DNA from 3 places in the Alkalibacterium indicireducens genome. Region 1 is predicted to be linked to each of the others. Evidence: riboswitches for the same ligand, from Rfam matches in the RefSeq annotation. Region 1 holds a riboswitch; each other region holds the start of a gene.
What was found. Region 1 has a riboswitch for thiamine pyrophosphate ahead of thiT (energy-coupled thiamine transporter ThiT). Riboswitches for the same ligand answer to the same signal wherever they lie in the genome.

Region 1 (4,534 bases):
TGATATTTTTCTTCCTAAAAACAGATAGATCACAAATCCGAAACCTGGCAGCATCGTAATGACCAGCAGCCAGGCCCAGATCGCTGCGATGTCCCGTTCCTTTTCTTTAAACACAGTAAATATGGCTAAAGCCGAGTTCAGAAAAATAAACCCCCAGAAAATCGTGCTTAAAATCGTCATACAGGTCTCCTTCATACACTAAGGTAATGTTATTTATCTTAGTGTACATTAGCCTGTAACCTCCTGTCCACTATCTTAAGCCGGCAACAGTTATTTCCCTTTAGGAACAAAAATCAGTGGAGACCGGTCATACAGCATCAGCAATACGATCATGGTCACTAAGGCGGTCGAGATCATACTCAGACCGTTCATGACTAGAGAAAATGTAAAGGCACTGAGTCCCCATAAAGCATAGTCTCCCCAGAATATCCAGCCGGCTATAAAGTGCCAGAAATACCGAGCGGCAGCTCCAACTAGAACAGCAGCGACGATAGTCATGTTTACCCGTTTTCCTTTCTGGTTTCTGATCCCCTCAAGAATGTCTTTGGAGTAGAATCCGGCCAGCCCAATGCTCGCATAGGTGATTGTGTATTCAATAATGACTTGATACACATTCAGCATGTATACCGATCCTGTAACAAAATGAAGGATCCCCCATAAAAAACCGGCAAATATCCCTGGCCCCAAACCTCTTCTGATAGCGTAGAAAGTCAACGGAATCATGCCTAAGGAAACACTGAATGACGACCCTATTCCTGAGGGAATCCAGGAGAGCACCATCCCAAGTGCGGCAAATAAAGTCCCTTCAAGATAGATCCTCAACTGTCTGTTCTGCATAAAAAAATCTCCTCCTCTAGTTAGTTTACTGAACTAGGGAAGGAGATTATGACATTTATGAGAGCGCGCTTGTGCCTACTCTGATCTGTCGATCTCAGTTAAGTACTCTTCCTGCGCACGTATGAACGTACAGGTTCTAAGGGTCTGAACTCACAGTTCACTCTCAGCCAATATATTGACTCCCCTAGTACAGTATCTGATATTTAATTATATACAAAATAATTATCTCGTAAAGCGTCTGTTCTGATTGACTTCCATAATTACTGGAAGAATGATCGGTCTTCTCTTCGTTTTCTTGAACAGGTGGTTATTCAGGCCTTCACGAATATCCTGTTTGATTGAACCCCAGTCAAAATCGTTATGCTTGAGATTTTTTTTGACTATACTCTTCACTATTTCCGTCGATTCATTAATCAGATCCTGACTCTCTTTTACAAATACAAATCCGCGCGTAACGATATGAGGATCAGACACGATACGCTGCTTTTTACGGTCGATTGTAACTACTGCAACGAAAATACCATCTTCTGACAACAGACGTCTGTCACGCAAGACAATGTTCCCGATATCACCGATACCTATCCCGTCGATCAGTGTATTATCTGCAGATACCTGTCCGCTTTGTGTCATTTTATTTTTAGCATAGCTAACGACGTCACCATTACTCAAAATAAAGATATTCTGATAAGGGATTCCTGTCTCATTTGCCAGGTCTGCATGGGCAGCAAGCATTCTGTATTCACCCTGAATCGGTATGAAGTAAGTCGGTCTCAGCAGGTTGATCATCAGCTGCAGATCATTAGGCGTCGCATGCCCGGACGCTTTCAGTCTGCTGGATAACTTGACTACTGTCCCACCGGCTCTATAAATCAGGTTTTCTGTCTCAGCTACCATGACTTCCATTGCTGTAGATGGGCTGGTAGCAATAAACACAAGATCCCCTTCTTTGATGTTCACCTGATCATGATTAGATGTAGCCATACGGTTGAGTGTTTTGATTGGCTCACCCGCTGATCCCGTTTCGAGAACCAGAATTTCGTCGTCATCATATTTATCGATTTTACTGATAGGTTCAATCAGATGTTCATCAGGCAGTGTCAGCTTGTCAAGATCCATGGCTGTTTCTAGAATAGCTTCCAGGTTCTTTCCAGTGATGAACACTTTTCTACCTGAACTGTGCGCCGCATTTAAAACCTGCTGAATTCTTAAAATATTGCTTGCTACTGCAGCCACGATAATCCTGCTGCTGGTATCCTGAAAGATATCAAGCACTTCTTCCTGGACTTTTTTCTCAGACACATTTTCAGTCTGACTTTCTGCGTCCCCAGAATCACTCAGCAGGGCCAGAACGCCTTCTTTACCTAAGTCTGCGATCTGAGAAAGATCTGTTCTGTACATGTCCTGAGAACTCTGATCGAACTTGAAGTTCCCGGTGTAGACAATGTTTCCTTCTTCTGTATGAACGGCGATTCCCATTGAATCTGGAATCGTATGGGTCGTACGGAAGAATTTGACTGTTGTTCCATTAAAGTCGATTTCAGTGTGTTCATCGATCACATGATAGTCATCGAAGGATGTCGACAGATTAGACTGACCCACAAACAGCTTAGCTAAAGCTATAGTCAGCTCTGAACCGAATACAGGAACATTAAATGTATCAAGGAAATAAGGCAGTGCGCCAATTGCATCTTCATGGCCATGAGTCAGAAAGACTCCGGTAATTTTGTCTTTGTTTTCTTCAAGATAACTGAAATCAGGAATGACCGCATCGATTCCGAACAGTTCATCTTCAGGATACATCAGTCCACAGTCCAAGACGAAAATATCGTCTCCAGATTCCAGTACATACAGATTTTTACCATTTTCTCTTACTCCTCCAAGAGGAATAATCTTTATATTACTCACAATCTTCCACCTCTAATACGCTTGTTACAGCATTTGATTTTATAGTTTATTTCACCTATGTACGTTCGCCCGTTATGTGCTTAACAGTTTCAGTATAGCATAGATATAGGCAAATGCCTACTTATCAGGTATACTGACCTTAATTAACTAATTTTAAAAAGGAGTCTCTCATGTCACTAATTTCTTCTTTTATTGCTTTACTTAAAGCAGACTATCCGTCTTTCGTTTCTTTTGATCTCGTCAGTAAGACCCTTCACATAGAGACAGAAGAGATAAATCAGCTTATAAATGATGCTGAAATGCAGGGCTACTCGATTCAGACTGAACAGGACACTTGCAGACTGACACTCCCTCTAGTCAGTAAAGAGTCTGTAGCGGAAAACCTGCAATCTTATTCTATCGGGCGATCGTTCCAGTTCTTCGACAGAATCGATTCGACAAATACCTATGCTTTAAAAAACCTTCAAGAACTGGCTCATGGGTCGGTCATCCTGACTGATTATCAGTACAAAGGAAAAGGCAGGCTGGGCCGTTCCTGGCATACTGATCTAGGAAAATCCGTTGCCTTGACTATCGTACTCAAACCAAAATTCGACAATCAGCAGGCTGTCCTTCTGACTCAGCTGACTGCTGCTGCTCTGGTCAAAGCACTTGAACCGGACTGGTCTGCTTCTATCAAGTGGCCAAATGACGTTCTCATCGACGGCCGTAAAGTGGCTGGCATTCTGGTCGAATCCCACTTCAGCGGATCAGAACTGACCGGCATCGTGATTGGGACGGGAATAAACACGAATCTGTCCATAGAAGAACTCCCTGAAGAGTTGAAAGCTAAAGCCACTTCTCTGGCAATTGAAAAAAATAGAGTCATCGATCCTAATCCGATCATCACCAGCTTTCTATCCTGGTTCGACACCTTTTATACAGCATGGAGCGAGTCGATGGATGCGTCTACATTCATTTCAGTATGCAGAGAAAAGTCTGGACTTATAGGTCGGGAAATCACCGTTCATCATGGACAGATCTCAAAATCTGCCCGTGTCATGGACATCAGCGATGAAGGAGAACTAGTCATCCGTTATCCGAATACTAACGAAACAGACCATCTCAATTCTTTGAATTTCTCAGTCAGAGGGCAATCCGGTTACCTCTGATGCAATTATGTAAAAACCCACATGGCTGTCCTTTACGATAAGCAGTTGCCTCGTAAGGATAGCCATGCGGGTTATTTTTTTACTTTTAAATAATGGAAGCTGAGTCCAATCAGGCTTCGTCGTTGTTCCCATTCAGTACAGCTTTTCGGGACAAGTTGACACGGCCTCTGTCATCGATTTCCGTCACTTTGACATCAAGCACATCGCCGACAGAAAATTCTTTGGCAACATCCTTAATGTACTTATCAGACAGTTCCGATACATGAACCAGACCATCTGTACCTTTGATAATCTCCACAAATGCACCGAATTTCTCGATTCGCTTGATCGTTCCAGTATAAACCTTGCCGATTTCCACTTCTTCTGTCAGCTCTTCGATAAGTTCGATCGCTCGCTTGATACCTTCTGCATCCTGACCGTATATAGAAACATTACCCTCTTCATCAATATCGATTTTAACATTCGTTTCATCAATAATGCTGTTGATCGTTTCGCCGCCTTTACCGATAACCACTTTTATCTGATCAGGCTTGATCTTGATTGATTCGATCTTAGGCGCGTACTTGCTCAGTTCTTTGCGAGGTTCTGGAATTTCTTCTTCGATGTTATCAATGATCTCAAGACGGGCTTTCTTAGCCTGT
Region 2 (4,534 bases), on a different contig from region 1:
ACCGGAATCGGTAGTCATCCCGTAACTAATACCAAGCATGGCAAAGGCAAAAATGCGCGAACTCAGATTCAGACCATTCACCAGATCCCGTCCAGTCGGCAAGGCTAAATCAGAAGCACCGGAAGCAAATTGAACGCCTTCGGAACTGAACAGCCAGCCGGTGAAGAAGTAGCTCATCGAAACCACCGCAAGCGGCAGGACTACTTTCATCAGGCGGGCAGGCTCAGTGCGTCTGGAAGTAGCCAAAAAAAGCATCCCTACAAAGGAAACTGTAAGGTTTACTCGCCAGTCAAAGGTGAGGCCTAAAGCGATACTGCCTAGCAGAATTCCAACCGTCTTGGCGGTCGGATTGATAGAATCGATCATCTTTGCTTCCACACCCTTTTCTCTCTAATTTCAACTATCTGATCAGCATAAGCGTCAACCAGATGACGGTCGTGACTGGTAAACAAACAGGTCATCCCCGCCTGACACAGTTCACTGAGTTTATCCATAATCAGTTTGGCATTGGCGGCATCCTGCCCGTAAGTCGGTTCATCAACGAGGAGCAATTGCTGCTTGCCGACGGTCATGCAGATAACAGCCAAGCGGCGCTGCTGACCCTGACTAATGACCCATGGTGACTGCTTTTCTTTCTGCTCGAAGCCGTGTTTAGACAAAATCGCTCTCGCTTCCGGTTCAACCTGGCTTTCCTCAACTGTCTCCCAGGCTCGCAAACTAACCGCCATCTCATCTAAGAGCGTTGTTTTGACAAACTGCAGAGAGGGATCCTGGAACACCAGCCCCACTTGAGCGTAAAGGTCTTTAGGTTTTAATTTCTTTGTATCATCCTGGTTGAGTCGAATGTCACCTTTGTAAGGGGCCGCTTTTAAAATCGCCTTGAATAAAGACGACTTGCCGACTCCGCTGGGCCCGATTAAAGCAGTGAGAGAGCCTTTTTTGAGTTCAAAGCTGGCTTCTTCTATCAAGGTGTGAATTCTGGTTTCTTTTTTGAAAAAAGAACGGCGCACGGTTTCTTCATAGAAAACTGATACATTGTCCAGTTCCAAAACAGATTCGTCCGACTGAACCGGCTTTCTATTCAATTCAAGCTCATCAAGCCAGATGCCTTCAGCCATCAAGCGTCTGATTCGTGACTCTTGATCTGCCAGTTCGGACAAATCGGTCAGCTGCTGCTTAGCATCCATCAGAAGCCAGCGGTCTACATCAGCCCATCTTTTGACATGATGATCGATTATGAGAACCGCTTTACCACTGGCAGTCAGCTCATTGATGTAGCTCATGTAAGTCTCAACCGTTTCATCGTCCATGTTGGCAAAAGGTTCGTCCATAATGAAGAGCGGCACGTCAGTCAGCGAGGCACAGATAAAGGCGGCTTTTTGCAGTTCCCCGCCGGACAAATCATCAAAGGAGCGGTCCAGCAGATTTCTCAGACCGAATAGTGCGGCCTTCTGCTCAATCACCTGATTTATCTCGCTTACAGCTTTGCGTTTGTTTTCCAGACAAAAGACCATTTCCTCTCTCAGCGTCCGCATGGAAAAAGACAGCCGGGCATTCTGGAAGATTGTCTGTACTTTATCTGAACGCTCGACTACCGACAGTCTGCTTATGTCCTCTCCTTTTATGGCAAGTCGGTCAACAGCCTGCTTTCCGCCGTATTCGGGATAATACCCATTTATCAAGTTAGCCAGGGTGCTTTTCCCGCTGCCGCTTCTCCCGCAGAGAAGGACGGTCTCACCCGGTTGAATATCAAGACTGACTTGGTCAATCAGCTGTTTTCCGTCTATTTCAAATGTCAGATTCTTTATGGATAGAACGGGTTCATTCAACGGCGTCACTTTCTTTCAGGTTATGATTCAGTACACCGGCTTCATTAAGCTTGTCACACAACCATTTTGCCACGAAACCGGTGAAAAACAAGGCGCTCGACAGACGAATGACGAAAATCGACAGGACGATACCCCAGTTCATAGCCAGATAGTTGGCTCTGTACCCTGTCCAGACAAAGGACAATAGTGTGGTGATTACGGCAGCCAGCATCGATACTTTGTAAGTGTATTTTTCATAGCGAGTAGCGAAGAAGGCCAGCTCGACACCCATGCCCTGAATAAAAGCAGAGATCAGTACGATTGCTCCGAACATATTGCCTAAAAGGATTTGCACGAGTGCAGTGGCCACTTCAGTGACAACACCGACTACCGGCTTTCTAATCATGTAGGTCGTGACAAGGGCTGCCGAGTACCAGATACCATAAAAGGGTTCATAGCCGAGTATGCCGAGTCCCATCGGTGTCAGTACAGCAGTCAAAGCAGTTCCCGCATATACAGCCATTAAAAAGACAATCCCAAAAACGACGGCAATCAAAGACATCAACAAATAGTCGCGAAGACTTAATGGTTTTCTGTTCATTAGATTTCTCCCTCCGGTACGTTACAGTGCAAGGTGAATTGACTGATGTAGTGACTGACTTCACTGCCGACTGTGTGCGACACATATTCCAGATAGTCGAAGACATCCTGTGCGCTGCCACCCAGATTCGTTCCGTAATGACCAGAACCTGTCACCACACCTCTATCGATCCCTTCGTTGACGACCTTGGCAATAGTTGCCATATAGTTGTCAGAGCCCATTGGGTAAAGGGCAAACTTCCCGATTACCGGAAAATCGATTGCTTCTGTTTCGGCCTGATTGACTCTTGGATCGTCAAGTTCCAGTGTGTAGTCACTGTCCGTATCTCCGGGACACCCTTTTGAAATAGTCGATTCGAGAGTCATATGAACCCCTTCCTTGTAGGCATACAAAAAGGCAGCCTTCAGTGCATCGAATACCGCTTCTTCTTTCCCACGGTAAACTGTTGAAATATGGTCGGTCTGTGCCCAGACTTTCGATAGATCGACCTGCTTGATCGCACCTAAAATGATCGATTTGAAATCGTCACTCATCGGCGATAAATTGAAACGTGCGCCTGTAATTTCCAAAGTGGAACCAGGCTTTCCGACTGAACAATTTCCGTAGTTGACATAGTTTTTCTGCATGAAAAAAACTCCTCCTAACGAAAAAAAACCATAGGAAAGAGCCATAATATATAAGATACTTCCTACGCAGCCATTACGCTGATCAGGTTACTGGTCTGATATACATCACTCTCAGCCTCCAATTCGAGACTCCCAGGATCTTCCGTATTTAATTTTGTTGTACCACAATGACTATACCAATTTGACGAACAGAATACAATACATTTTTAACTGCTTTCATCTGTTTTCTGCCCCCCCTTGTCTAACTGAGGCTTTTAAGCATAATCCAGTCCGTCTGCTCGTCGTTCCCCATGAAAAAGGAGTGACTCCCTACTTTCTTGAATCCTTTGGCTTTATAGAATGCTTTCGCAGGCTCGTTATGTTCCCAGACACCCAGCCAGATGCTCGTGCAGCCCTGTTCTTCAGCTGTCTCGACTGCCTTGTTTAAAAGACTCGTCCCCAACCCTCTGCGCTTGAATCCAGTACGGATATAGATCCGTTCGATTTCCAGTCCATCAGGATCGATGTCTTCCGTTCTCGCTTCTCCTGCATTCAGTTTCAGATAACCGGCCAGTTCATCGTCTGCATATAGAAAGTAAAATCGTGACCCTTCTGTGGCGAGCTCCTGACTCAGCTTCTCTTTTGTACAGGCTTTGGACAGGTAATCTGTCATGTTTTCTTCTGTGTTGTCTTTTTCGAACGTATCTGTAAAGGTCTCGATACTGATAGCCTGAAGGGTATCCAGATCCTCTAGTCCAACCAATTTAAAATACGTGCTCATTCGGTTCTCCCCTTTTGCTTAAGAAGTTTATGTCTATTTTCTAAGTGCCGTAAAGTGTCTGGTCGACTGATCGACCGCATCTCTGACCCGGTAAAGTCTGGCTTCTGCTTTGCCTATTTTTCCGATTGTAACTAGACCATTTTTCTCGAGCTCGTTTCCAATGGCACTAAACTGATATTCATCCAATTCGATGTCGTCATATGTCCGCCAGACTCTGATACCTTTTTCCAGGATGGCTGTCCCTTCAGGTTTGAGTGTCGGATTCGGTGCACGGTATTCGCCTAAGTGCATGGCCGTTGAGGTGTCATAATCCGTTCCGACTGCCAGAATCAGGGCATTCTCGTCATAAAGTTTTTTGAGCGGCGAGCCTTCACCCAGTCCAAAGTTCAGAGAGTGACCTGACGTGAGTTGATCAGCGTTCTTTCCCCAGGCTGTAAAAGAGACTGCCGGATGACTGCTTCTTCTGACATTCGGATACGAACGGAACAGATTGGCCACTACACCCATATACGGGCAAGGTGTCTTTTCGGGATCAAAGGCCGGCATCGTTTCGCGAATGGTGTCCCACCAGCTTTCAGGGACTGGCGGATACTGCCATTTTGACGGCTCGCTCCAGTCACCCGTCTGAGACGGCATGACCAGCGTCCCTTCTCTTTCATCGATTACCGTCATCAACGCATCAACGAAGGCCTGGGCTCCCCCATTTACCCAGCCGACTTTTGACAATGACGTATGAACA
Region 3 (4,164 bases), on a different contig from region 1:
AAGATAACTAGGAGGGACGTTATGAAATTTTATTGTCACCCACGTTGTTCAACGTGCAGAAAAGCGAAAAACTGGCTGGAAGAGCAGTCAGTACCTTACCAGGAAATTAGTCTGCTGGAGGAGACCCCGTCAAAAGAAAGCTGGGTAAGGATCCTGTCAGACACTGATCGCTCGATCAAATCTTTTTTTAATACGAGCGGAAATGTTTACAGAGAACAGAACCTTAAAGAAAAACTTCCGGAAATGTCTGTAGAAGAAGCAGCGGAGTGGCTGTCCTCAAACGGGATGGTAGTCAAAAGACCGTTTGCCATTGAAGGAGACACATATACATCAGGCTTTAAAATCGATGAGTACGAACGTGTCTGGAGTAAAGGAGAGCAGAAAGATGTCAATTAAATATCACGCTAATGGATTGTGGATCGAGAAATTATCGCCATCAGATTATCGCATCGGTCTATCCGAAAAGGGCCAGGACGATTTAGGAGAAGTCATGTTCGTGGAAATCAGTACAGAACCTGGGAATCTGAAAGCAGGAGAGGCCATTATCAATGCTGAAGGGGCTAAAGCAGTGACTGAGCTGACAATACCTTTTGACGTGACAGTTAAGGAAGTCCACGTTGAAGTTGAAGATGAGCCTGACTTACTGAACTCATCTGACAAAGAGGATAACTGGCTGCTTCTGGTAACAGACATTGATGATTCAGTGTTCAATTCGCTTAATACAGATCCTTTTGCTGAATAAGCTGAAATCTTGCTGGATCGTGATGCGCATTAAACAAGCGAAAGGAGGCAGATGAGATGCCGATCGTACATGTAGAAATGATTGAAGGCCGTTCTAAAGAACAGAAAGAAGGGCTGATCAGAGACGTTGTAAAAGCAGTTGAGACCCATACGGGTGCACCTAAAGAAGCAGTGACTGTGATCATCAACGAAATAAATAAGGAAAACATTGCTACTAAAGGCGAATACCACGGATAATAAGTTAGAGGGCGCAGACAGGATCTGTGCTCTCTTTTCTATAAGTGTATTTTAAAATTCAGAAGCTAGCTTAGATAGGGTTTCCTAGTCTGTTTACCGAAACTATGATAAACTGGTAGTAATGAAGTCTGATATCATCAGGGGAGCTTAAAGGCTGAGAAAGGTAAGACCTGACCCATGACCTGATCTAGGTAATGCTAGCGAAGGGAGATGTATGTTTCAAGCAGGAGACAGACGAATGCTTGACTATACTAAAATCTTCCACGTGCCTGGTGGAAGATTTTTTGTCTACATAACACAAACAGGGGGGTCAAGATGAATTCTGACCATGCTATTTTACACATTAAAGACCAGAATCCGCTGGTACACACGATCACTAATCAGGTTGTCGCTAATGATGTTGCCAATGTGCTGCTGGCCATTGGTGCGTCACCCATTATGGCAATTGCAAAAGAAGAGGTCGAAGAAGTAACGGGTATGGCCGAGGCCCTCGTCATTAATATGGGTACACTGACTTCTGATTCACTGGAAAGCATGATTCTGGCCGGACGACAGGCAAACGCTCAAGGCAAACCGGTCATTCTGGATCCTGTTGGTGTCGGAGCAACGACTTTTAGAAAACAATCAGCTCAAAAACTTTTTGAAAATGTTGACATGACGGTGATTCGAGGCAATGCATCAGAAATTGCGTCTCTAGTCGGTGTCAGCTGGCAGTCAAAAGGAGTGGATTCCAAAGATGAAGCCACCTCGCCAGTGGATGTTGCAGTCAGCTTGGCTAAGAAAAGACACTGTATTGTAGCTGTATCCGGAAAGACGGATATTGTCACAGATGGCACAAGAGTATTTGCTGTTTCGAATGGCGATCAGCTGATGGCAAAGATCACTGGAAGTGGCTGTATGATGAGCGGAATCATCGGAGCTTTCCTTGGAGTAGTAGATGAATCTGACATGCTCAGTCGAGTTGTACTTGCTCATGCCGCTTTCGGGATAGCTGGAGAGAGGGCGGCGGACTCGAACATAAATCGGCCGGGAAGTTTCAGGGCGGCACTGATCGATGTGCTCCATAGTCTAACAGATGACGACCTGACTAAACACACACGAATAGAAAGGATAATCCAATGAGTAAAAGTAAAATACCACAAGTGCTGACTATTGCAGGAAGTGACAGTGGCGGAGGCGCAGGCATACAAGCGGACTTGAAAACTTTTCAGGAACGTGACGTTTTTGGCATGTCAGTGATAACGGCTATAACAGCTCAAAATACGACTGGGGTACAGGGCGTTCACCCTGTACCGATCGAAATGGTCAAGCAGCAGTGGACGTCGGTCCTGTCTGATTTTAATGTCGCTGCAATCAAGACAGGAATGCTGGTCAATGGGGAGTATATGAAAGCAGTAGCTGAAGTACACAAAGAAGTGGCGTCTATTCCTCTAGTTATTGATCCTGTGATGATTGCTAAAGGCGGGCATCCATTAATGGAAAAGAGTGCTATCTCTGTCATGCGGGAAATCCTGGCTCCTCTCGCTATGGTGATCACACCTAATATTCCTGAAGCAGAAGCACTGGCTGACATGTCCATTTCTTCAAAAGAAGATATGGTCAAGGCAGCCGAACGATTGCAGGAAAAAGGGTGTAGAAATATTGTCATAAAAGGAGGACATGCAGTGGACGAGTCCCATGCAGATGATCTGCTGATGCTTGAAAACGGTGAACAGATATGGCTGCGTTCAGAACGTATCGATACGAAAGAAACCCACGGAACTGGCTGTACCTTTGCTGCCTGCATTGCTGCAGAGTTAGGAAAAGGGCATTCAGTGGAAGAGTCCGTACGAACAGCTAAGAAATTTATCCAGGCTGCAATCAGGAGTCACTTGGGTATCGGACATGGACATGGACCGACGAATCACTGGGCATACAGAAAGGAACACGAATGACACGAGATATTAAAGCTATGCTGGAAATTTACTTTATTGCCGGCACGCAGGACTGCAAAGAAAAGTCGCTCATCCATACCCTTGAGGAAGCTCTTCAGGCAGGTATAACTTGTTTTCAGTTCAGAGAAAAAGGAAAAGACAGCCTGGAAACTGCCCCTGCTGCTCGGGTGAAAATGGCACAGGTCTGTCAGCTTCTGTGTAGACAGTATAATGTACCATTCATAGTTAATGATGATGTCGACCTTGCCCTCAAGCTGGAGGCTGACGGGATCCATGTCGGTCAGGGGGATTATCCGATTCAAGATCTGATTTCAAAATGGGGAGACCGATTTATCATAGGCTTGTCTACCAATAATGTCTCACAATTCAAAGAAGCAGAGACAATCAGTGGACTGGATTACGCAGGGATCGGTCCGGCTTTCACGCCATTATCCAAGCAGGACCATGAAGACGTAATCGGTCTGAAAGGTATCAAGGACGCGATGACTGGACGAGATCACCTTCCTGCTGTGGCAATTGGCGGCATCAACCCTTCAAATGTTAGAGACGTCTGGGCAACAGGAGTCGATGGGGTAGCGGTCGTGTCGTCTATCACACGAGCCGTTTCAGTAATAGATGCAGTGCAGCGATTAAAAAAATAAGTGATTAAATAAAAAAAGAATTGTGAATCTGTAGTGAAATATTGAACAGATTCTACAATTCTTTTTGTGTATCCTGCATAATGAAAGCGAATACAATAATGAGGAGGGTACTTATGAAGGTAAACGGAAAAACAATCGTCGTGACAGGCGGAGGGGCCGGGATGGGCAGGGAACTTGTGCTTGAGCTTGCCAAGCGAGGAGCAAGAGTAGCAGCGGTCGATATCAACAAGGAAGCAGTACAGGAGACGGCCAGACTGGCTCCGGAATCAAAGGAAAAGATCTCAACGCATGTCGTGAATATAACGGAAAGAGAAGCCATTGAAAAACTGGTGGATGAGGTAAAAGAATTTCATGGGACGGTCGACGGCATTATAAACAATGCAGGAATCATCCAGCCCTTTATTGACGTCAACGATTTAGGTTACGATAAAATCGAGCAGGTCATGAATGTCAACTTCTACGGAACATTATACATGGTGAAAAGTTTTCTTCCGGAGCTGCTTAAGCGACCGGAAGCACATATACTGAATGTAGCAAGTATGGGCGGCTTTCTGCCGGTACCCGGACAGTCGATTAACGGTGCATCAAAAGCAGCCGTCAAGCTGATGACT

Region 2: it holds a riboswitch for thiamine pyrophosphate, as region 1 does, so the genes downstream of both, ABFX15_RS09690 (YkoF family thiamine/hydroxymethylpyrimidine-binding protein) here and thiT (energy-coupled thiamine transporter ThiT) in region 1, are expected to answer to the same signal.
Region 3: it holds a riboswitch for thiamine pyrophosphate, as region 1 does, so the genes downstream of both, thiM (hydroxyethylthiazole kinase) here and thiT (energy-coupled thiamine transporter ThiT) in region 1, are expected to answer to the same signal.

Annotation. Positions count from the first base shown of each region.
Region 1 covers NZ_BAAADA010000078.1:5,836-10,369, forward strand. The annotation lists gene cls (cardiolipin synthase) at 1-180, opposite strand, end outside; gene thiT (energy-coupled thiamine transporter ThiT) at 271-837, opposite strand; TPP riboswitch at 928-1,033, opposite strand; gene ABFX15_RS04970 (ribonuclease J) at 1,060-2,742, opposite strand; gene ABFX15_RS04975 (biotin--[acetyl-CoA-carboxylase] ligase) at 2,913-3,893, shown strand; gene pnp (polyribonucleotide nucleotidyltransferase) at 4,003-4,534, opposite strand, start outside.
Region 2 covers NZ_BAAADA010000172.1:1,789-6,322, reverse strand. The annotation lists gene ABFX15_RS09705 (energy-coupling factor transporter transmembrane component T family protein) at 1-378, opposite strand, end outside; gene ABFX15_RS09700 (ABC transporter ATP-binding protein) at 363-1,829, opposite strand; gene ABFX15_RS09695 (ECF transporter S component) at 1,822-2,409, opposite strand; gene ABFX15_RS09690 (YkoF family thiamine/hydroxymethylpyrimidine-binding protein) at 2,409-3,035, opposite strand; TPP riboswitch at 3,077-3,181, opposite strand; gene ABFX15_RS09685 (GNAT family N-acetyltransferase) at 3,277-3,795, opposite strand; gene ABFX15_RS09680 (AAC(3) family N-acetyltransferase) at 3,829-4,534, opposite strand, start outside.
Region 3 covers NZ_BAAADA010000003.1:236-4,399, reverse strand. The annotation lists gene ABFX15_RS00400 (arsenate reductase family protein) at 22-396, shown strand; gene ABFX15_RS00395 (glycine cleavage system H family protein) at 386-742, shown strand; gene ABFX15_RS00390 (2-hydroxymuconate tautomerase) at 799-978, shown strand; TPP riboswitch at 1,108-1,204, shown strand; gene thiM (hydroxyethylthiazole kinase) at 1,294-2,100, shown strand; gene thiD (bifunctional hydroxymethylpyrimidine kinase/phosphomethylpyrimidine kinase) at 2,097-2,912, shown strand; gene thiE (thiamine phosphate synthase) at 2,909-3,553, shown strand; gene ABFX15_RS00370 (SDR family NAD(P)-dependent oxidoreductase) at 3,667-4,164, shown strand, end outside.